DNA from 4 places in the Viridibacillus sp. FSL E2-0187 genome. Region 4 is predicted to be linked to each of the others. Evidence: riboswitches for the same ligand, from Rfam matches in the RefSeq annotation. Region 4 holds a riboswitch; each other region holds the start of a gene.
The links. Region 4 has a riboswitch for S-adenosylmethionine ahead of MHH85_RS00440 (5-methyltetrahydropteroyltriglutamate--homocysteine S-methyltransferase). Riboswitches for the same ligand answer to the same signal wherever they lie in the genome.

Region 1 (5,379 bases), 3.0 Mb from region 4:
GACCTCTTCTCATTATTTATTGAAGAATTTGAAATTGGAGGAAATTCACCAACCTACGCTGAAGTAAAGGGGAAAACATATTTTTCACCAGTGAAATTAACACATTTAGAAGGTGAGCATACAAGCTACCAAAACCTTAGCACTCTACTGGATCGCGTTTTCTTTGCAAGAGCTGAGAGAGACCGCGTTAAACAACAAGCTGGTGATTTAGAACGCTGGTTACAAAATGAAATTAGCAAACTTAAATTAAAATTAAAAAAACTCCAAAAGGATTTGGATCGAGCAAACAATTTAGACCAATTTCAATTATCAGGTGAGTTATTAATGGCCAATTTGTACGCTTTTGAAAAAGGGCAAAAAGAAGTTACTGTTGTTAATTATTATAGTGAAGACAGTGAGGAAATCACAATCCCTATTAGCGAACGTAAAACACCTGTTGAAAATGCACAGAGCTACTATACTAAGTACAACAAGGCAAAAAATGCACTTATCATGGTACAAGAGCAACTTGATAAAACGCAAGAAGATCTAGCCTACTTTGAAATGCTATCGCAACAAGTACAACAAGCCGCTCCTGCTGATATAGAAGAAATTCGTGAAGAGTTAGCGGAACAAGGCTACTTGAAATTACGCGCTTCAAAACGACGTAAAAAGCCAACAAAACCAACTCCAGAAAAGTTCAAATCTTCTACAGGAATTGATATTTCAGTTGGTAAAAACAATAAACAAAATGATTATTTAACATTTAAAATCGCTCGTAAATCTGAAATTTGGATGCATACAAAGGATATACCAGGATCACACGTCGTTATTCACTCTTCTGATCCTGATGAACAAACTTTACTAGAAGCAGCAACTTTATCAGCCTATTTCAGTAAAGCACGTGAATCATCATCCGTGCCTGTCGATTACACAGAGGTACGGCAAGTAAAGAAACCAAATGGCGCTAAACCTGGTTTTGTTATTTACTTTGAGCAGAAGACATTGTATGTAACACCAGCTGAAGAACTAATCATGAAATTAAAATAATACTTTTGAAGAACACATAAAAGGATTCGCATATTTTCATTTGCGAATCCTTTCCCTATTTAATAACTTAATTACTTTTCAGTTACATCTATGTCTCTCAATTTTCTTGAAATTAAATACTCCCCAAATAACTTTCTATATAAATTTTGGAATTTGCTGCAATCATTTTAGCAAGCACTAAATTTTCTTTTAAGCCTAATGTTACGTTAATAATCGTAGTAGAGATTCGGCTTATTTGTTTTATGCAATTTCAAAAACTATACGATTACCACTTGGATCTTCTACAACAAACTCATTCCTCAAGTCTTGGATTTGTATTTGCTGTTTAATATAATTTTTTGCTGTCTCAAAGCTTTCTGTTGTTGGTAATTTAAAACGTACTTCTTTTAACCCTGATTCATTATCAGCTGCCTTTTGAAGTCCTTCACCCGACCACACATTTCCCGCAAGATGATGATGATAGCCCCCCGCTGAAATAAAAAATGCTGTATCAATAATCATCTGTTTTTCAAAACCTAATTTATTTATATAGAAATCTACGGATTCCTCAATATTTGCAACTCGCAAATGAACATGGCCAATTATTGTTTCAGCTGGTAATTTTCCATCTGTTTCAAAATCAGCTAATGGAGCTAACTCTTTAAAATTAAGAGGATTACTTCCACTAGGATACTTATCCCAATCTTCACGATTACGATCCGCATATATTTCTATACCATTTCCTTCAATATCATATATATAAAATGCCTCACTGTACCCATGATCACTTGCACTATCTAATCTAGCAATTGGAATATAGCGTTCAAAGTGCGGGAAACGTGAAGATTGCTCTATCGGGCTATCTATCGTTTCTTTATTACGCAGAATTTCGAAAAATTTCGTTGCAAACGCTTCTCTACTTGGTAATAAAAAAGCTGTATGGAATAAACCTGTACTTTTAGCTGGTTGTAATTTTTCTGCGGTTTTTTCTAATTCAAAAATAACGTTGTTACTGCCTTTACTACCAAACTTAGCATGTTGTGTACTTCTTTCAAAAACAACAAGACCAACTACATTTTCATAAAATGCAATTTGACGTTCCAAATCTTTTACTTTTAAAATGACACTACCAACTTGCGTTGCAGCATCCAATACAAATTTACCTTGTGTCCCATCAATTCTTTGTACCATCTTTTTAACCTCTCTCATTGTTATTTACCAATTAAGGAATAAACGACTTCAAAAAAAAAACTCCCTTTCTACATTATCGAGAAAGAGAGTTGAGGGGGGCTAATTCAACTCTTATCTCTCATAATTGCAAGCAATTATGTTGGAGTTAGCACCTTCCTAAATATTAGGGGTTGCTGAAACTTCAGCGGGCCAATTCCCTCAGTTTCTCAAGATAAGAAATCTACTTAATATTCCTAGTTAACTTATTGGTTTAATTGATTTTAAAACAAATTCCATAATTAAGCAACATATATACAATTATTTTTTTCATTTTAAATAACTCTTTATAAATTAGAATTTTGCACAATAAAAAACTAGCTAGAGAAAATGTTTTTTTCTCTCGCTAGTTTAAATAGCACCTTTATTGTATTATTTCAATTTTCCCGCTTTTAAATCATCATGCCATTGCAATAAACCTGGAATGTCTGTTTCATTAATAGCTCCTGATTCTTTAGCCGCTTCAACTAATGCTTCGAAATTTGATAGACAATAGTATGGAACACCCACTTCTGCGAAAGCTTGTTCAGCACGTGGTAATTTATATGAATATACCGAAACGACGCCAAGTACTTCAGCGCCTTCACGACGAAGTGCTTCTACTGCTGTAATGCTAGAACCACCCGTTGAAATAATATCTTCTACTACAACTACTTTTTGCCCTTCAGAAAGCTTTCCTTCTGTTTGGTTCCCACGGCCATGTTCCTTTGGTTTTGAACGTACATATACCATAGGTAAGTCTAAAATGTCGCTTACCCACGCTGCATGCGGAATTCCCGCCGTTGCTGTTCCAGCTACTACATCTGTTTTCGGGAAGTTTTCTTTAATAAGTGATGCAAGGCCGTTTGCGATTGTTGTACGTACTTTTGGATACGATATCGTTAAACGTGTATCACAGTAGATTGGTGATTTAATACCTGATGCCCATGTAAATGGATCATTCGGGCTTAGCTCTACCGCCCCCACTTCTAACATACCTTGTGCAACTTCTTTTTGAATTGTCATTATTGTTGTCCTCCCCATAATTGTTGAACAGCGTGGTACGCTTCAACTGGATTTTCTGATTGTGTAATAGCACGACCTACAACGATTTGCGTCGATCCTTCTTGGCGTGCAAAATCAGGTGTAGCAACGCGTTTTTGATCATGCGCAGCACCGCCAGCCATACGAATACCTGGTGTTACTTTTAGGAAGCTTTCTCCACACACTTCGCTGATTGCTTTTGCTTCAAGTACAGAGCACACAACACCATCTAAACCAGCTGATTGTGCAAGTTTGGCATAATGTAATACTGATTGATCTAAAGACAAATTGATTTTTTGCTCGTTTTGCATTTCCTCTTCAGTTGTTGAGGTTAATTGAGTTACTGCAATTAAAGCTGGTCGCTGCTTACCTTCCTCAGTTCCCTCTTTTAATCCTTCAAGAGCAGCAGCCATCATATTTGAACCACCTGCAGCATGGACATTGACAAGGTCCACACCAAGTTTTGCTAAGCCCTTCATCGCTGATTTCACCGTATTTGGAATATCATGTAGTTTTAAATCTAAAAAAATGTCGTGACCTTGTGCTTTAATTTCGCGAATGATGTCTGGCCCTGCTTGTAAATAAAGCTCAAGACCCACCTTCACAAATAGTGGCTCATTGAACTGTGAAAGAAATGTCATTACTTTCTGTTCATCTGGAAAATCTAACGCGATAATAGGCTTATTATTCATTTAGCGGTGGCTCCTTCCAATTACATCTGTTAATTTGTCATAACCTAATTCATCTAGCTTTTGTGGTAATGCTTCTATAATATTTGGGCAGACGAATGGATCCACAAAGTTTGCAGTACCTACCGCTACCGCACTTGCTCCTACAGATAGAAAGTCGATAACATCCTCTACTGTTGAAACTCCACCCATCCCAATAATCGGAATATTAACGTTTCGGCTTACTTCATGGACCATACGAATTGCTACTGGTTTAACAGCTGGGCCTGATAAACCTCCCGTACCGTTAGCAATAATAGGTTTTCCTGTTTTCGGATGCAGACGCATACCGATTAATGTATTAATCATCGTAATACCGTCTGCCCCGCCTGCTTCTACAGCTTTAGCGATTTCAGAAATATTCGTTACATTTGGTGATAATTTCACATATACAGGTACATCTGATACCGCTTTTACTGCTGCAGTTAAGTCACTAGCTGATTTCGGATCTGTACCAAATTGAATCCCACCACATTTAACATTTGGACATGAAATATTCAACTCTAATGCATGTACATTTGGTGCCTTTGAAATAGCCTCTGCTACTGCTACATAATCGGCTGTTTCTGTTCCAGCCACATTAGCAATAATCGGCACATCATATTTTTCTAGCCATGGAAGTTCATGTGCTAAAATATGCTCTAAACCCGGATTTTGTAAGCCAATGGCATTTAACATACCTGCTGCTGTTTCAGCAACACGTGGTGTTGGGTTACCAGATCGTGTTTCTAAAGTTGTAGCTTTAATCATTATTGCACCTAACTTTGATAGATCATAAAGTTGTGCATATTCTTGTCCAAATCCGAAGCAGCCTGAAGCTGGGATAATGGGGTTTTTTAATGTTAAGCCTGGTAATTCGACTTGTAATCTATTCATAGCTTCACAACTCCTCTCGGGAAGACTGGACCGTCAGAACAGATCTTCAAGTATTCTTTTTCTGTTGCATCTGTTGTATTACATACGCAAGCATAGCAAGCTCCAATGCCGCAGCCCATGCGTTCTTCAAAGGATAGGAATCCTTTTTTATCAGGATAAGTTTGCTCTAATGCCCCTAGCATCGGAGTTGGTCCACAGCTATAAAAAACATCAAAGTCAGGTGCTTTTTCTTTTAATAAGTCTGTGACAAATCCTTTTGTTCCTTGACTACCATCTACTGTTACGATGTATGTGTCGTCTAAATCAGAAAATTCCTTTTCGTAAAAGACGTTGTTTTCAGATTGGAATCCTAGTACGTGAATCGTGCGTACTCCCTTTGCATGCAATTCTTTTGATAGCTGATACAAAGGAGGGACTCCAATACCACCACCAACTAAAAGTGCTGTTTGCCCTGACTCTATTTCTTCTACAGGGAAACCATGTCCAAGTGGACCAAGTACATCCACTTCTTCACCTG
Region 2 (5,379 bases), 3.5 Mb from region 4:
ATCCCCATTTAGCAAATCCTGTTTTTTTCGCTTCTAAATCAAGCGCTAGCTTTGATAACAACATATTAGGCCCCATACCGACGGCACTTGGAATTCCAAACTGGTTGTAAATATCTCGTTGTATCTTCTGCGCAGTTTGTTCAACTGGTCCCCATAATTTTTCTGTTCCTGTTAAATCAATAAAACTTTCATCAACACTATAAATATGGATAGCTTCCTTTGGGACGTAACTGTTGAGTAGGCGTGTAATTTCCATTGAAACGCGGATGAAGAAGTCCATTTTAGGTTCAAATAGCCTAATATCTGGATGCTTCGGAATTTCATAGAGGCGTGTGCCAGTTTTTACTTGGAAACGTTTTTTCATCATTGGTGATGCTGCTAGCACGATACTTCCCTTTTGATTGAAGTTACCAACTACCGCAATTGGCGTCTTCATCACATCTAAATGCTCTAACGTTGCAATACAACTCGCATAGAAGCAACGCATATCAATACACATAATTGATCGCCTTGGCATGTTTTCGTACATAACCTATCCTCCAATAGAGAACATTTGTTCTTATTTTAAATTGAGATGAGTGAGATGGCAAGTGGGAATATAAGGAATTGGGGATTTACTTTCAATTAGGCGGATTTCATAATAAAAAAAGACTACTGCACACTTTTAAGTGTGCAGTAGTCCTTTTAGATAAATGCCATCGTACTCAGTCATCCAGCTTCAGTGGCCAGACTCTCGAGGTCACTTCCACCTTCTCGGTTGAAAACTGAAAGTACGTTTTCAATTCGAAGGTTCCAGTGCTTGTCGAGTCTAAACGGGCCACTTCAGCATTTATTTCATCCAGTCAGGTTTGCCGAAGCCTTTGAATTCTTCATCGATGATTTTTTCGAATTCTTCTGATTTAACGATTTCTAAAATGTCTTTTGCTAGTTGTGAATCTTTATTTTCTTCCTTAACTGCAATAACATTACGGAATTTATCAGGCATGTTTTCTAAGAATAGTGCATCTTGTAATTTAAGTCCTGCTGCAAGCGCGAAGTTTCCTGGGACACCAACAAGGTCAGCACTTTCGATTGCACGAGGTAGACCCGCTGCTTCGATTGGTTGGAACACTAAGTTTTTAGGATTTTCAACAACGTCTTTTTCAGATGCTTTTAGCTCTTCGATGTTAGGGTCAATTTTGATAAGACCTTGTTCTTGTAATGCTAATAATGTACGTGCCGCATTTGATGGATCGTTAGCAATCGCTACTTTTGCACCGTCTTTAATATCATCAATTGATTTAAAATCTTTTGCAAAGAAGCCCATTGGTGCAGTTGGCACGTTGATTAGACCAGCTAACTTCATTTTGTTCTGTTCATTAAAGTTTTGAAGATAAATTGAGTGTTGGAAAAGGTTTGCATCAATATCACTAGAATCTAATGCTTTATTTGGTTGTACATAGTCACTGAATTCAACCGTTTTTACTTTATAGCCTTTTTTCTCTAATTGCGGGATGATTGCTTTATTTAACATGTCACTATATGGTCCTGCAGTTGCGCCAATTTTAATGTCTTTTGAATCCTTTGGTTTGCTTTCATCTTTGTTACCACATGCAACTAAAGCTGTTGCTAATACGAATAATAACGCTGCTAGTAAAAACTTTTTCATTTTCAAATCTCCCCTTTTATCGTTTATCAATTGCTTTTGAAATGGCATCGCCTGAAAGTTGAATAATTTGGACGATAACAATTAAAATGACAACTGTCGCAATCATAATTGTGTTGTCATAGCGGTAATAACCAAAACGGATAGCCAAGTCACCAATTCCGCCACCGCCGACAATACCAGCCATTGCGGAATATGCTACTAAACTAATAATCGTCATTGTCACCCCTTGAATAATACCCGATTTCGCTTCAGGTAATAGCACATCTCGTATGATCATCCACGGTGTTGCACCGACAGCTATTGATGCTTCGATGACACCTTTATCAACTTCACGCATAGACGTTTCTACTAGTCTCGCAAAGAATGGAATGGCTGCTACAGATAATGAAACACTCGCCGCTACGGGACCAATTGTATCTCCAACCAGTATTTTTGTTAGCGGGAACAACGCTACTAATAGAATGATATACGGAACGGAACGAACTAGATTGACGATAAACCCTAAAACCCCATTAAAAAAACGATTACGTAAAAATAAACCTTTGCTTGTAACAAATAAAATAATACCAAGTGGTAAACCGATAATTAGTGAAATACTAAGTGAAATACCAATCATCAGTAACGTTTCACCAAATGCTTTCCAAATGTCCGGAAGCATACTAATAAAATGTTCGAAATCAAATAGCATCGTTAATCACCTCCACAAACGCACCGCGCCCTTCCATATAAGAAATAGCTCTCCCTACATTATCTGGTTGACCTTGTAGCTCCATTAGGAAAATACCAAGCGGTTTTTCTTGAATATATTCAATTGTGCCGTGCAAGAAATTACCACGTACTTCAAAGTTTTGAATCATATCTGAAATGACGCCCTCACCAGCTACATCTCCTTTGAATAGTACTTTCACAATTTCCCCTGTCACACCTTTAAGAATAGTTGGCGGTAATTCAAATGATACAACGCTACTAATAAATTCTTGTGTTAATGGCTCAACCGGATTTGCAAAAACATCGTAAACTTCTCCTTCTTCAATGACTCTTCCATCTTGCATAATAACCATACGATCACAAATTTCTTTCACAACATCCATTTCATGTGTGATAAGGATAATTGTAATATTCAACTCACGATTGATCTTTTTTAGTAAGCGTAAAATGGAAACCGTTGTTTTTGGGTCAAGTGCTGATGTTGCTTCATCACAAAGTAGTACGGATGGATTGTTTGCAAGTGCACGAGCAATACCGACACGTTGCTTTTGACCACCACTTAACTGCGCTGGGTAAACGTCGATTTTCTCCGATAAACCGACCATTTCAAGCAATTCTTTTACACGGGCCTTAATTTGCTTCGGTGGTGTAGCCGCTGCTTTTAAAGCAAATTCGATATTTTCGCCAACCGTTTTTTGACTGATTAAGTAAAAGTGCTGGAAGATCATACCGATTTTCAAACGCGCTTTACGCAGTTGTTCACCTTTTAACTTCGTTAAATCTTGGCCATTTACGATGATACTCCCACTCGTTGGTCGCTCTAGTAAATTGATACAACGTAGCAGTGAACTTTTCCCTGCGCCAGAGTAACCAACAATACCGAAGACTTCACCTTTATCGATTGTCAACGATACGTTGTCTACGCCCGTTACCGTACCCTTTTTTGTTTTATATACTTTTGTAAGATTCTGAATCTCGAGCATATTGTATCCCCTCAAATCTGTTTAAATTATGTAACTTCTATAGAATTACTTGGAATTTACTGTATTAAAAAATGCTTCTTTCGGTTTTCTGAAAGAAGCATCGTAAATGTAAATTGGCGATTTATCTTCCAGAATGTACTCATTCTGTAGGAATTGGCACCTTCCCTTTTCAGGGGGTTGCCGGACGTCATAGGGCCTATCCCTCGGTCTCTCTAGATAAAGTTCAATATTCGTTTGTAAGTTATGAACTAAATATTACTGTGAAATAATGTAGATGTCAAACACTTTTTTGAAACTTTGTATTATTTCAAAATATCTTTATATAATTCAGGGCGACGATCATCATATACCGGGATTCGTTGTCGAATTTCATCCACTATAGAGAAATCGACATCGATAATCGCCATTTCTTCATCTTCTCCACCAGTCCATAACACTTCACCCCAAGGTTCAATAACCATCGATTGACCGTTGAAATTTTGTTTTTTATGGCTAATTCTATTTACCGCAATAACAAAACACTGGCTTTCAATTGCACGTGCTTGTAATAACGTTTTCCAATGATCAATACGTGGTGTTGGCCATTGTGCAGAAACGAAAATTACTTTCGCTCCGTTCAAGGCATGAAGACGTAACCACTCTGGAAAACGAATATCGTAGCAGATAACACCAGCTGCTGGAATATCACCCAGTTCAAAGTTATTTTGCTTATCGCCAGCTGATAAATACAAATGCTCGTCCATTAGACGGAAAAGATGCGCTTTATCATATTCGCTGACAAGCTCCCCTTTATTGTTATATACGTACATCGTATTGTAGAATTCCCCATCTTTTTTTGTTGATACCGAGCCACCAACAATATGAATTTGTAATTCTTCTGAAAGATTTTGTAGAAAATTCTTTGTGCGCTCCCCGTTCGGATCTGCAAGGTCTTCTAATTTCTCTAAAGCATAGCTAGAATTCCACATTTCAGGAAGAATTGCGAGTTCCGCTCCCTTATCAGCGGCCTCCCTGATAAACTTTTCGACGTTTGTAAAATTTTTTTCGATGTCCCCGAAGGCAACATTTAACTGTATACATGCAATTTTCATAACTCCACCACCTGTAGACATTTTCTTAAAAAGGTTATAATATTTCTCTTATTATTGCGACTATTTTATACACACGTCTATTTTATCCACAAAGTAGTTGTTGTGTATAGAGTATTTAGAAGAAAGATTTTGTGGATAACAAGTTATTAAAGAAAAAAATTCAAGGGGGTTTGTTCGAAGATGGAATTTTCAACGAGATTACAACAGTTGCCGAAGCAGTTTTTCGCGACTTTAGTACAAAAAGTAGGTGCCGCAGTTGCGGAAGGTAGAGATGTCATCAATTTAGGCCAAGGAAACCCAGACCAACCAACACCTCCTCATATTATAAAAGCTATGCAGGAAGCTGTTATTAATCCGCAAACTCATAAATACTCCCCATTCCGTGGCTTACCAGAATTCAAGGAAGCCATTGCTGAATTTTATGCGCGAGAATACGGCGTTGAAATCGATGCAAATACGGAAGTAGCCATACTTTTTGGCACAAAAATTGGTGTAGTTGAATTACCTTTAGCTATTATGAACCCTGGTGATTCAATGCTACTCCCAGACCCTGGTTATCCGGACTATTGGTCAGGCGTAGCACTAGCTGATGTCAAGTTCGATACAATTCCATTACTAGCGGAAAATGGCTTCCTACCTGATTACACAACTGTGTCAGATGAGGTAAAAGCTCGTGCAAAATTAATGTATTTAAATTATCCGAATAACCCAACTGGTGCTGTTGCTAATTTATCATTTTTTGATGAAACGGTGCAGTTTGCGAAAGATCACGATATTGCAGTTATGCACGACTTTGCATATGGAGCAATTGGATTTGATGATGAAAAACCAGTGAGCTTTTTACAAGCTGAAGGTGCTAAAGATGTCGGGGTTGAGTTGTATACTTTATCGAAAACGTATAATATGGCCGGTTGGCGGGTTGGCTTTGCAGTTGGTAACGTAAAGCTAA
Region 3 (5,379 bases), 260 kb from region 4:
ATCTTTCAATTTAACGAAAGAAAAACTATCAACAATGGCTTCAAAATTATATGCTACTGAAAGTTTAATCTACCGTACAGTAGGATACTTTGAAGATCGTATGGGTCAATTAAGTGAAGAAGAACAAAAAGACGGTAAAGCGATTGCAGCATCAATTGCAGAATATGCTATTGAATGTTCTATCAATAAAGTTTTTGGTTCTGAAACACTTGACTATATCGCTGATGAAGCAGTGCAATTACATGGTGGATATGGTTTCATGCAAGAGTATGAAGTAGAGCGCATTTACCGTGATTCACGTATTAATAGAATTTTTGAAGGAACAAACGAAATTAACCGTTTCATCATACCTGGCACGTTTATGAAAAAAGCAATGAAAGGTGAGTTACCTTTATTGCAACAAGCGCAGAGCCTACAACAAGAGCTTTTAATGCTAATGCCTGAAGAAATTGGTGATGAGCCATTAGCACAAGAAAAGCATCTTGTGAAAAATGCGAAAAAAATCGCTCTATTAGCAGCTGGTCTTGCTGCACAAAAATATGGCCCGAAATTAGATGCCGAACAAGAATTACTAGTGAACATTGCGAATATCGCTAACCAATTATTTGCAATGGAATCTACTGTGTTACGTACAGAAAAAGCTATTGCTCGTGATGGGTTAGACAAAGCAAGCCAAAAATTACTATATACTCAAATCTTCTGCCAAGAAGCATTTGAAGAAATCGAAAAAGAAGCAAAAGAAACAATCATTACAGCTGTAGACGGAGACAATGCTCGTATGATGTTATCTGCGCTTCGCAAACTTACTCGTAACAATCCTTACAATGTTATTGCGAAGAAACGTGAAGCATCAGTTAAACTAATTGCTGCTGAGAAATTTGTTGTCTAAAATAAGCTAGTTGAGAATCCGAACACAACTTTTGTGTTCGGATTTCTTGCTTGTATACTATACTCCCACTACAATAGAATTAAATAGTTTGGAAAAAGGAGCATGTATATGTCTATTTTATTCATTCAATATCCAAAATGTACAACTTGTCGTAAAGCAAAAGCATGGTTAGACGAAAATGGCGTAAAGTATACAGATAAGCACATCGTTGAAGAAACACCTTCTAAAGAGGAATTAAAACAGTATCTAGATGCTAGTGGTTTACCATTGAAGAAGTTTTTTAATACTTCAGGGATGAAGTATAGAGATCTACAATTGAAAGATCGACTGGCTGATATGTCGGAAGATGAGCAATTAGAATTGCTTGCTTCGGATGGTATGTTAATCAAGCGTCCAATCGTTACAGACGGTAAAAAAGTGACGTTAGGATTTAAAGAATCAGACTTTGAACAGACATGGAAATAACACAGACATATGCTTGTTTTTACAATGGAAATATGTCAAACTTAAAGTGAATATAATTACATATTTGGAGGGGTATTCATGAGCACACCAAAAGACTTACGCTATTCTGAAGAACATGAATGGGTAAAAACTGAAGACGGAAAAGTACGTATCGGTATTACACATTTCGCACAATCTGAACTAGGCGATATCGTTTTTGTTGAACTTCCACAGGTTGGCGACGAATTAGTAGCAGACGAACCATTCGGCAGTGTTGAATCTGTAAAAACTGTATCAGAACTTTACGCACCGATTTCTGGTAAAGTTGTTGAAATTAACGAAGAGCTTGAAGAAAGCCCAGAGTTCGTTAACGAATCTCCATACGATAAAGCATGGATGGTTGTAGTTGAACCAGCTGATAACGCTCAAGTTGATGCATTATTAACTGCAGAACAATACGAAGCAATTATCGAAGAATAAGATCTGAAAACGCCGTGCATTTGCTCGGCGTTTTTTTAAACTTGGTAAACGACAAAAAGTATTTGTTAGGAGGGTATATATGACTTTTAACAAACTGATTATCGTAGAAGGGCGCCAAGATAAGTTGCGAATCGCGCCAATATTAGCAGAGAACATTCCGATAATATGTACGAATGGAACAGTTAGTGCAAGCCGATTAGAAGAGATTTTGGCACCATATGATGACTGCGAAATGTATGCATTTTTTGATGCTGACTCATCGGGTGATAAGCTCCGTGCTCTTTTTAAAAGAGAGTTCCCAAATGCTCGTCACCTACACACCTCCTCTACTTATAAACAAGTAGAAGCTACTCCTAGAAGACATTTAGCTAGAATATTATTGGCGGCAAATTTTACAGTTCATAAAGAATATCTAATAGTATAGGAATGAAGAAGATGGAAGAATGGTCACGTGAACAATGGGAAGAAACTATGAAAACCTCCTCGCTTTCGGCTTTTTATTTGTATACACCATTATGTGGTACATGTGCAGTTGCGTCGAAGATGATGGAAGTAGTAGAGCATGTCGTTAGCGATATTCCTATTGGTAAAGCGAACTTGAATTATATACAAGATGTAGCGTTTGATTATGAAGTAGAAAGTGTTCCGTGTTTGATTATTTCGAAAAACGGGAAAATTCACGATAAAATTTATGCCTTTCAATCAGTACCTTTTTTGTTTGAAAAATTACGTCAAAACGATTGACGTTAAAGCAATAGCGTGATAAAGTAGCAAACATAACTAATTAAATATAGTCGTTACTCTTATTTAGAGAGGTGGAGGGAAGTGCCCAATGAAGCCCGGCAACCGTCATATTTATATGGCACGGTGCCAAATCACACAAAGTATTTACTTTGGAAGATGAGAGAACGGTTTTACGTATATAGCTTTGCGTTAAACCCTTCTGTTAATCTGCAGAAGGGTTTTTTTAGTTTCTAAGAGATGCCAGTAGAAAGTGCATACTTTTTAGTTTTAAAATAAAGGTGGTATGACAGTGATTCAGTTAGAAAATGTAATGAAAAAATATAAAACTGCTAACGGAGAGTTAACCGCTGTCAAAAATGTGAATTTATCTGTTGAAAACGGAGAAATATTCGGCATTATTGGATACAGCGGAGCGGGTAAGAGTACGCTCATTCGTTTATTAAATGGTTTGGAGCAACCGACAACAGGAAAAGTTGTTGTGAATGGTCAGGAAGTTTCGTCGATTAAAGGAAGTGCGTTACGTAATGCACGTCAAAAAATCAGTATGATTTTCCAACATTTCAATTTACTCTGGTCACGTACTGTTGAAGAGAATATTGCATTTCCATTAGAAATTGCAGGTTTATCTAAGGCGGAACGTCAGAAAAAGGTATTAGAACTTATTGAATTAGTCGGTTTAAAAGGCAGAGAAAAGGCATATCCTTCTCAATTATCAGGTGGTCAAAAGCAACGTGTAGGTATTGCTAGAGCACTGGCAAATAACCCAGAAGTATTGCTTTGTGATGAAGCTACTTCAGCACTTGATCCTGAAACTACGGATTCAATATTAGATTTATTAGTTGATATCAATGAAAAATTAGGCTTAACAATCGTACTTATCACACATGAAATGCATGTCATTCGTAAGATTTGTCATCGCGTGGCGGTAATGGAAGCTGGACAAGTTGTTGAAAATGGTGATGTCCTAGAAGTATTCCAATCACCACAAGCAGACGTTACAAAACGATTTGTATCTCAAATTACTGATACGAATGAACGTAAAGAATCAATTGAACAAATTATTGAAAACTACCCATCAGGAACACTTGTAAAATTAACGTTTGTAGGCTCTTCAACTGGCCAGCCAGTTATTTCACATTTAAGTCGTGAACTTAATTTAGACGTGAATATTGTCCATGGTAATATTTCGCAAACGAAAAGTGGACCATATGGTACGCTGATTATTCAGTTAGATGGCAATAATGATAATGTACAAAAAGCAGTCACATATATGAATGAACATGGAGTAAAAACGGAGGTGATCGAAAATGCTTAATGATCTCTTCCCGAATGTACAATGGGATAGAATGTGGGAAGCAACGATAGAAACACTGTATATGACAGGCGTTGCTACAGTTTTCACATTTATCATTGGTTTAGCTTTAGGTATTTTGCTGTTTTTGACAAGCCCTCAGCAATTATGGGCAAATAAATTAGTAAGTTGGTTAACAGGTTCGATCGTGAATATTTTCCGTTCGATTCCATTCATTATTTTAGTGATTCTATTAATACCATTTACGAAACTATTATTAGGCTCAATTCGAGGTCCCAATGCCGCATTACCAGCTTTAATTATTGGAGCAGCACCATTCTATGCGCGTATGGTTTTAATTGCGTTAAAAGAAATTGATAAAGGTGTCATCGAAGCGGCACGTTCAATGGGTGCAAAAACTTCTACGATTATCGGTAAAGTGTTAATCCCAGAATCATTACCCGCATTAGTTTCGGGTATTACTGTAACAGCTATCGCACTTGTTGGTTACACAGCAATGGCAGGTGTTATTGGGGCAGGCGGACTAGGGACATTAGCGTTTTTAGACGGTTTCCAAAGAAGTCAAAACGATGTAACTTTTGTTGCAACAATCCTTATTTTAGTAGTGGTATTTATTATTCAATTCGTCGGCGACCTTATTACGGCGAAAATTGATAAAAGATAATTTGGGCTTATACGGTATAACCGATCACATATAACTAAACAGTAAAAAGGAGCGTTAAGAACATGAAGAAACTTGTAGCAGGAATCCTTACAGGAGTATTAGCCCTAAGCTTAGCAGCTTGTGGTAAATCCGAAGAGAAATTAGTAATCGGTGCAGCTAATACACCACATGCAGAAATTTTAGAAAAAGCAGAGCCATTACTTGAAAAAGAAGGTATCAAGCTGAAAATCGAAAGATATCAAGATTTTGTTTTACCGAACAAAGATCTGGCGAATAAGGATTTAGATGCTAACTTTTTCCAACACATCCCTTACTTAGAACTTCAAAATAAGCAAAATGGATATGATTTTGTAAATGTTGGTGGAGTGCACGTCGAGCCAATCGGTATCTATTCTAAAAAATATAAAAAACTCGAAGATCTTCCAGAAGGCGCAACAATTCTTCTGAGTAATTCAGTTTCTGACCATGGTCGTATGTTATCTCTACTTGAAGCAAAAGGACTTATCACGTTAAAAGAAGGCGTAGATAAAACTGCAGCTGAAATTAAGGATATAACAAAGAACCCAAAAAACTTAAAATTCGATGCAAACACTGCACCTGAAATGCTTGTACAAATGTATAAAAATGACGAAGGTGACGCGGTATTAATCAACTCTAACTTCGCGATTGATGCAGGTATAAGCCCAGGAAAAGACGCAATTGCATTAGAAGATAAAGAATCAGATTACATTAATGTGATTGCTGTTCGTAAAGAAGATGAGAATAACGAGAAGATTAAAAAATTAGTTAAAGTGCTTCATTCAAAAGAAATGCAAGACTATATATTAAAAGAATGGAACGGGGATA
Region 4 (5,379 bases):
AATCGAATGTATTCAGGAGCTCTTCCTCCAGGGATAATCAATCCATCATACTCTTCAGGCTGTACATCCTCAAACGCCAAATGAGATTCAATAAGGTATCCTTTACTCTCAGTATAAGTATCCCAACCAATAAAATCATGAACGACCGTTTGTAAGTTTTTCTTCGATGGAGCAGCTATTTGCACATCATAGCCCTCTTCAAGACAACGAAAATATGGATAATAAATCTCCAAAGCTTCAACGGCATCTCCAGCTAACAATAATACTCTCTTTGACATTACTCATTTCCTCCTCCCAAAAATGGACTTTCGCCTTCACTTATATATTCTGAACATATCATCAATATCCTCTATTACGCGGTTTTTTTATAAATCTAAAGGTGCAAGCCACCCAGTCAACGATACTACCTAAGTCATGAGTATTAAATTGAATATATTGTTGATATTAAATTATATAACGGAAGACTGGCGTGAAAAATAAAATTTGATATAATAAAGTATAGTATTTATTAGGAGGAAATGGATTGTCAGTAGAAATTGGTAGTAAGGTACAAGGTAAAGTTACAGGAATTACAAATTTTGGTGCGTTTGTTGAGTTGCCAGATAAGGTGACGGGACTAGTGCACATTAGTGAAGTTGCAGAAGCTTACGTAAAAGATATTAATGAACATCTTAAAGTAGGGGATCAAGTAGAAGTAAAAGTCCTAAGCGAAAAAGAAGGAAAAATTGCCTTATCTATTAAAAAAGCGATTGATAAACCTGTTGAAAGTACGTCTTCTTATACGAAGCGCCCTTATCGTCAGAAGGATAATCGCCAACGAGGCAATTTCCAACCGAAGGAAACTTTTGAAGATAAGATGGCTAAATTCTTAAAATCAAGTGAAGATAACTTATCTACTCTAAAACGCAGCACCGAGTCTAAACGCGGTGGAAGAGGCGGAAGAAGAGGGTAATTATAGATAGCGGAAGAAACGTACATCTTTTAAGATGTGCGTTTTTTTTATTTTATGGACCAATGTCATCGACACTACTTATACTAGATATCTTATTATGGGTTTTGTCTTTGTTTTAGTTGAAATTGCATACATAAATATAAGCAGAAACGGACAACTTATCAACTAGGAGGTGAACCCTACTATGTCGATAATCGGTGTAGAGCAATCATTAACGAATGTATCAGAGGCTTTGCTTGCAAAGGGATATGAAATCGTTGAACTGAAACGTGAATCAGATGCAACGGGTGTAGATTGTTGTGTCATTACAGGGTTGGACAATAATGCACTGGGCATTCACGATACGTCCATTCAAGGTGCAATCATTGAAGCGGCGGGCCTATCCGCAGATGAAGTCTGTCGGAAAGTAGAAGAAAAACTTAATCTACATTAATAAAACAATGCCAGGTCTAGTATAGAGACCTGGCATTGTTTTATTATGCGGTAGCCTAAACTATTAATATCAATAGATTTAAATAAAGTATATGACTAATTTCAAATCTACTTAATAAACAATATTTAACATGTAAATATTGACAATCTATGGATATGCATGTAGATTGATAACAAGTAATTAAAAATATGTAACTTTCTTATATAGAGAGATGGAGGGACTGGCCCTTTGATATCTCAGCAACAGACTTTTTTTTGCACTGTGCTAATTCCAGAAGCGTAACGCTTGAAGATAAGAAGAGTAAATAGCTATGAAGCCAATCTCTTCTTTTTTTAGAAGGGGTTTTTTTATACCCCGAAAATCTAGTAAAAAACATAAATTTAACTTTAGAGGGGTTGTCCATTTTGACTAACACAATAACTAAAGCACCATTTCGAGCAGACCATGTAGGGAGCTTTCTTCGTCCACAAGTACTTAAAGATGCAAGAGCACAATATCAACAAGGTCAGATAACTAAAGAAGAATTACGTTTAATTGAGGATATAGAAATTGCTAAGCTAGTTGAAAAGCAAAAAGAAGTCGGTCTATCTGCTGTAACAGATGGTGAATTTAGAAGAAGATGGTGGCATTTAGACTTTATCAGAGCGATTGAGGGGATTCGTGTTTATGAAGTAGACATTTCTGGGGCTTTTAATGGGGCTATGAAAAAAGCGGAGGCATATACGGTCGATTCGAAATTAAATTTCCCAAAAGACCATCCATTTTTAGAAGACTTTAAGTATTTGAAGAGTATTGCTGGTGAGCATGTTGCGAAAATTACAATCCCAGGACCTAATATGATTTTTTACTCAGGTGTAGTTGGAAGCGAACCGTATTTAAGTAATCCTTCATATGCTTCACTTGATGATGTGGCTAAAGATATTGTTAAAGTATATCAAGATGCGATTCAAACTTTTTACGAAGCTGGATGCCGCTATTTACAATTAGATGACACAAGCTGGGGAGCTTTGTTCAGTGATGTTTTTCGAGATAAGATAAAAGAAAAGGGATTTGATCCAGATGAATTAGTGAAAAAGTTTGCTGATATTACTGTTGAAGCACTAGCAAATAAGCCTGAAGATATGTCGATTACGATTCATATTTGTCGCGGGAATTTTAAATCTTCTTGGTTATATCAAGGGGCATATGAACCGATCGCAAAAGAATTGTTTTCACGTGTGAATGTGGATGCCTTTTTCTTAGAATTTGATAATGAAAGATCCGGAGATTTTAAACCATTACGATTCATAAAAGATCAACATGTCGTTTTGGGATTGATTACTTCCAAGACTTCTGAACTCGAAGATGAAGCTGAAATTAAAGGAAGAATCGAAGAAGCAACGGAATATGTGAACATCGATCAGCTTTGCTTAAGTCCACAATGTGGTTTTGCCTCTACTGAAGAAGGTAATCTATTAACGGAAGAACAGCAATGGGAAAAATTACGACATGTTGTACGTATCGCTAAAGATGTTTGGGATAAATAGACTTTAAAATAAGGACTACCTACAAAGTCAGCTAATAATGACTAGTGTGGGTAGTCCTTTTTACTATTACGGATGTATAAAAACCGCAGTCCCAATCGGAATAATACTAGCTAGCTCTTCTACATCTTCATTATGCATGCGAATACAGCCGTGCGATACGGCTTTACCAATTGAACTTGGATCATCTGTACCGTGAATTCCATACGTATCTTTTGATAAGCTCATCCACATCGTTCCAAATGGGCCTCCTGGGTTAGGTGCTTTATTAATGATAATAAAATTTCCTACAGGTGTATTGGTTAACATTTTTCCAACCGCAATAGGATATTGCTTTTGTAAAATACCATCTTTATATAATCTAAGCCAACGATTGTTGAGTGAAACATCAATTTGATATGGAATTGTATTAGGATCAGGAAAACCTGGAATAACAATAGGTTGGCCAATATAAAGTACATTTGGATTGATAGATGGATTCGCGCTTATAATTGCGGATAGCGGCGTGCGATAATCTCTAGAAAGTTGAAACAGTGTTTCACCTGGTTTAACCGTATGAATCAGTGTAATCACCTCCGAAGTTGTTACAGTACATTATATGTTTGTTATATAGGGAGTTTCATAATGACATATTGACATTCACAATTTTTTTAGAAGGAATAGCAGAATAGGTAAAACTGCTGACAACTATAAAATTGGTCTTTAGTAGGATTAATGACACTTTAACCAGTTGAATGCATGCTCCATGAGCTACTTCAAGATTTCCTTAAAGAAGAATCCTTAACAATGACTCATTAATGGGTATCATTATTTGTCTAATTTCATACTATGTTATAAATCAGGCTAAGAATGGAGGGAAGGCTATAGACATTTTAAGTAAGTTTAAGGTTTATCGTGAAGAAGAAAACAGGCTTAAGTGGGAAGGCTCTTTTGCGGATTACTTAAACATTGTGAAAGAAAGGCCGGAAGTCGCTCAAACAGCCCATTCACGTGTGTATAATATGATTAAAAGCTCTGGATTAGAAGAAAGAGACGGACAAAAATTATTTAACTTTTTTGGACAAGAAATTTTTGGGCTCGAATCAGCAATTGAACGATTGGTAGAGGAATACTTTCACCCTGCGGCACGAAGATTGGATGTTCGCAAACGGATTTTATTACTAATGGGACCTGTAAGTGGGGGGAAATCGACAATTGTGACTTTGCTAAAGCGAGGACTGGAGCAATATTCACGTACTGATGAAGGCGCGGTATACGCAATAAAAGGATGTCCGATGCATGAAGACCCACTCCACCTAATTCCACATCATTTGCGTAAAGATTTTTATGAAGAGTATGGTATACGTATAGAGGGTAATTTATCTCCTTTAAACACGATGAGACTTGAAAAAGAATATGATGGCCTTATTGAAAATGTGATGATTGAACGTATTACCTTTTCAGAAGATAAACGTGTGGGAATTGGGACATTTACACCTTCTGATCCAAAATCACAGGACATTGCTGATTTAACTGGTAGTATTGATTTTTCAACGATTGCGGAATTCGGGTCGGAATCAGACCCTCGTGCTTACCGCTTTGATGGGGAACTAAACAAAGCAAATCGAGGCATGATGGAATTTCAAGAAATGCTTAAATTAGATGAAAAGTTTTTGTGGAACTTATTATCATTAACACAAGAAGGTAATTTTAAAGCGGGTAGATTTGCATTAATTAGTGCAGATGAGCTAATTGTTGCTCATACAAACGAAACTGAGTATCGATCTTTTATTTCAAATAAAAAGAATGAGGCACTTCACTCAAGAATTATTGTGATGCCTATTCCTTATAATTTAAAAGTAAGTCAGGAAGAACGAATTTACGAAAAAATGATTAATGAAAGTGATATGGCGCATGTTCATATTGCCCCTCATGCATTAAAAGTCGCTGCAATCTTTTCCGTCTTAACTAGGCTTGAAACACCGAAAAAGCAAAGTATTGATCTTGTGAAAAAAATGCGTATGTATGACGGAGAAAGTGTAGAAGGATATAATTCTGTTGATGTAGAGGAATTGAAAAAAGAGTATCCAAACGAAGGTATGAATGGCATTGATCCACGCTATATTATAAATCGAATTTCTTCTGCCATTATTCGAAAAGAAGTACCGTCCATTAACGCATTAGATGTATTACGTTCACTTAAAGACGGACTTGATCAACATGCTTCGATTTCTCAAGAAGATCGAGAGAAATATACAAATTACATTGCAGTTGCAAGAAGAGAATACGATGAAATCGCCAAGAATGAAGTTCAAAAAGCATTTGTTTATTCGTATGAAGAATCTGCAAAAACATTAATGAACAATTACCTCGATAATGTTGAAGCGTACTGTAATAAAAATAAAATTCGAGATTTCCTTACTGGAGAAGAAATGAATCCAGATGAAAAACTAATGCGATCCATAGAAGAACAAATAGGTATTTCGGAAAAT

Region 1: it holds a riboswitch for S-adenosylmethionine, as region 4 does, so the genes downstream of both, MHH85_RS15225 (VOC family protein) here and MHH85_RS00440 (5-methyltetrahydropteroyltriglutamate--homocysteine S-methyltransferase) in region 4, are expected to answer to the same signal.
Region 2: it holds a riboswitch for S-adenosylmethionine, as region 4 does, so the genes downstream of both, MHH85_RS17635 (methionine ABC transporter ATP-binding protein) here and MHH85_RS00440 (5-methyltetrahydropteroyltriglutamate--homocysteine S-methyltransferase) in region 4, are expected to answer to the same signal.
Region 3: it holds a riboswitch for S-adenosylmethionine, as region 4 does, so the genes downstream of both, MHH85_RS01735 (methionine ABC transporter ATP-binding protein) here and MHH85_RS00440 (5-methyltetrahydropteroyltriglutamate--homocysteine S-methyltransferase) in region 4, are expected to answer to the same signal.

What each region holds. Positions count from the first base shown of each region.
Region 1 covers NZ_JBBOVG010000001.1:3,101,299-3,106,677, forward strand. Annotated here, with positions in the region: gene MHH85_RS15220 (Rqc2 family fibronectin-binding protein) at 1-1,029, shown strand, start outside; gene MHH85_RS15225 (VOC family protein) at 1,270-2,199, opposite strand; SAM riboswitch class I at 2,308-2,417, opposite strand; gene pyrE (orotate phosphoribosyltransferase) at 2,608-3,240, opposite strand; gene pyrF (orotidine-5'-phosphate decarboxylase) at 3,240-3,950, opposite strand; gene MHH85_RS15240 (dihydroorotate dehydrogenase) at 3,951-4,862, opposite strand; gene MHH85_RS15245 (dihydroorotate dehydrogenase electron transfer subunit) at 4,859-5,379, opposite strand, start outside.
Region 2 covers NZ_JBBOVG010000001.1:3,629,101-3,634,479, forward strand. Annotated here, with positions in the region: gene MHH85_RS17620 (Y-family DNA polymerase) at 1-529, opposite strand, end outside; gene MHH85_RS17625 (MetQ/NlpA family ABC transporter substrate-binding protein) at 830-1,648, opposite strand; gene MHH85_RS17630 (methionine ABC transporter permease) at 1,665-2,336, opposite strand; gene MHH85_RS17635 (methionine ABC transporter ATP-binding protein) at 2,326-3,339, opposite strand; SAM riboswitch class I at 3,458-3,562, opposite strand; gene MHH85_RS17640 (carbon-nitrogen family hydrolase) at 3,642-4,430, opposite strand; gene MHH85_RS17645 (pyridoxal phosphate-dependent aminotransferase) at 4,611-5,379, shown strand, end outside.
Region 3 covers NZ_JBBOVG010000001.1:371,089-376,467, forward strand. Annotated here, with positions in the region: gene MHH85_RS01710 (acyl-CoA dehydrogenase family protein) at 1-889, shown strand, start outside; gene MHH85_RS01715 (arsenate reductase family protein) at 998-1,354, shown strand; gene gcvH (glycine cleavage system protein GcvH) at 1,433-1,813, shown strand; gene MHH85_RS01725 (hypothetical protein) at 1,893-2,237, shown strand; gene MHH85_RS01730 (thioredoxin family protein) at 2,249-2,557, shown strand; SAM riboswitch class I at 2,614-2,720, shown strand; gene MHH85_RS01735 (methionine ABC transporter ATP-binding protein) at 2,847-3,872, shown strand; gene MHH85_RS01740 (methionine ABC transporter permease) at 3,865-4,533, shown strand; gene MHH85_RS01745 (MetQ/NlpA family ABC transporter substrate-binding protein) at 4,596-5,379, shown strand, end outside.
Region 4 covers NZ_JBBOVG010000001.1:110,099-115,477, forward strand. Annotated here, with positions in the region: gene MHH85_RS00425 (DJ-1/PfpI family protein) at 1-278, opposite strand, end outside; gene MHH85_RS00430 (S1 domain-containing RNA-binding protein) at 524-952, shown strand; gene MHH85_RS00435 (YkuS family protein) at 1,137-1,385, shown strand; SAM riboswitch class I at 1,582-1,683, shown strand; gene MHH85_RS00440 (5-methyltetrahydropteroyltriglutamate--homocysteine S-methyltransferase) at 1,790-2,911, shown strand; gene MHH85_RS00445 (L,D-transpeptidase family protein) at 2,978-3,472, opposite strand; gene MHH85_RS00450 (PrkA family serine protein kinase) at 3,772-5,379, shown strand, end outside.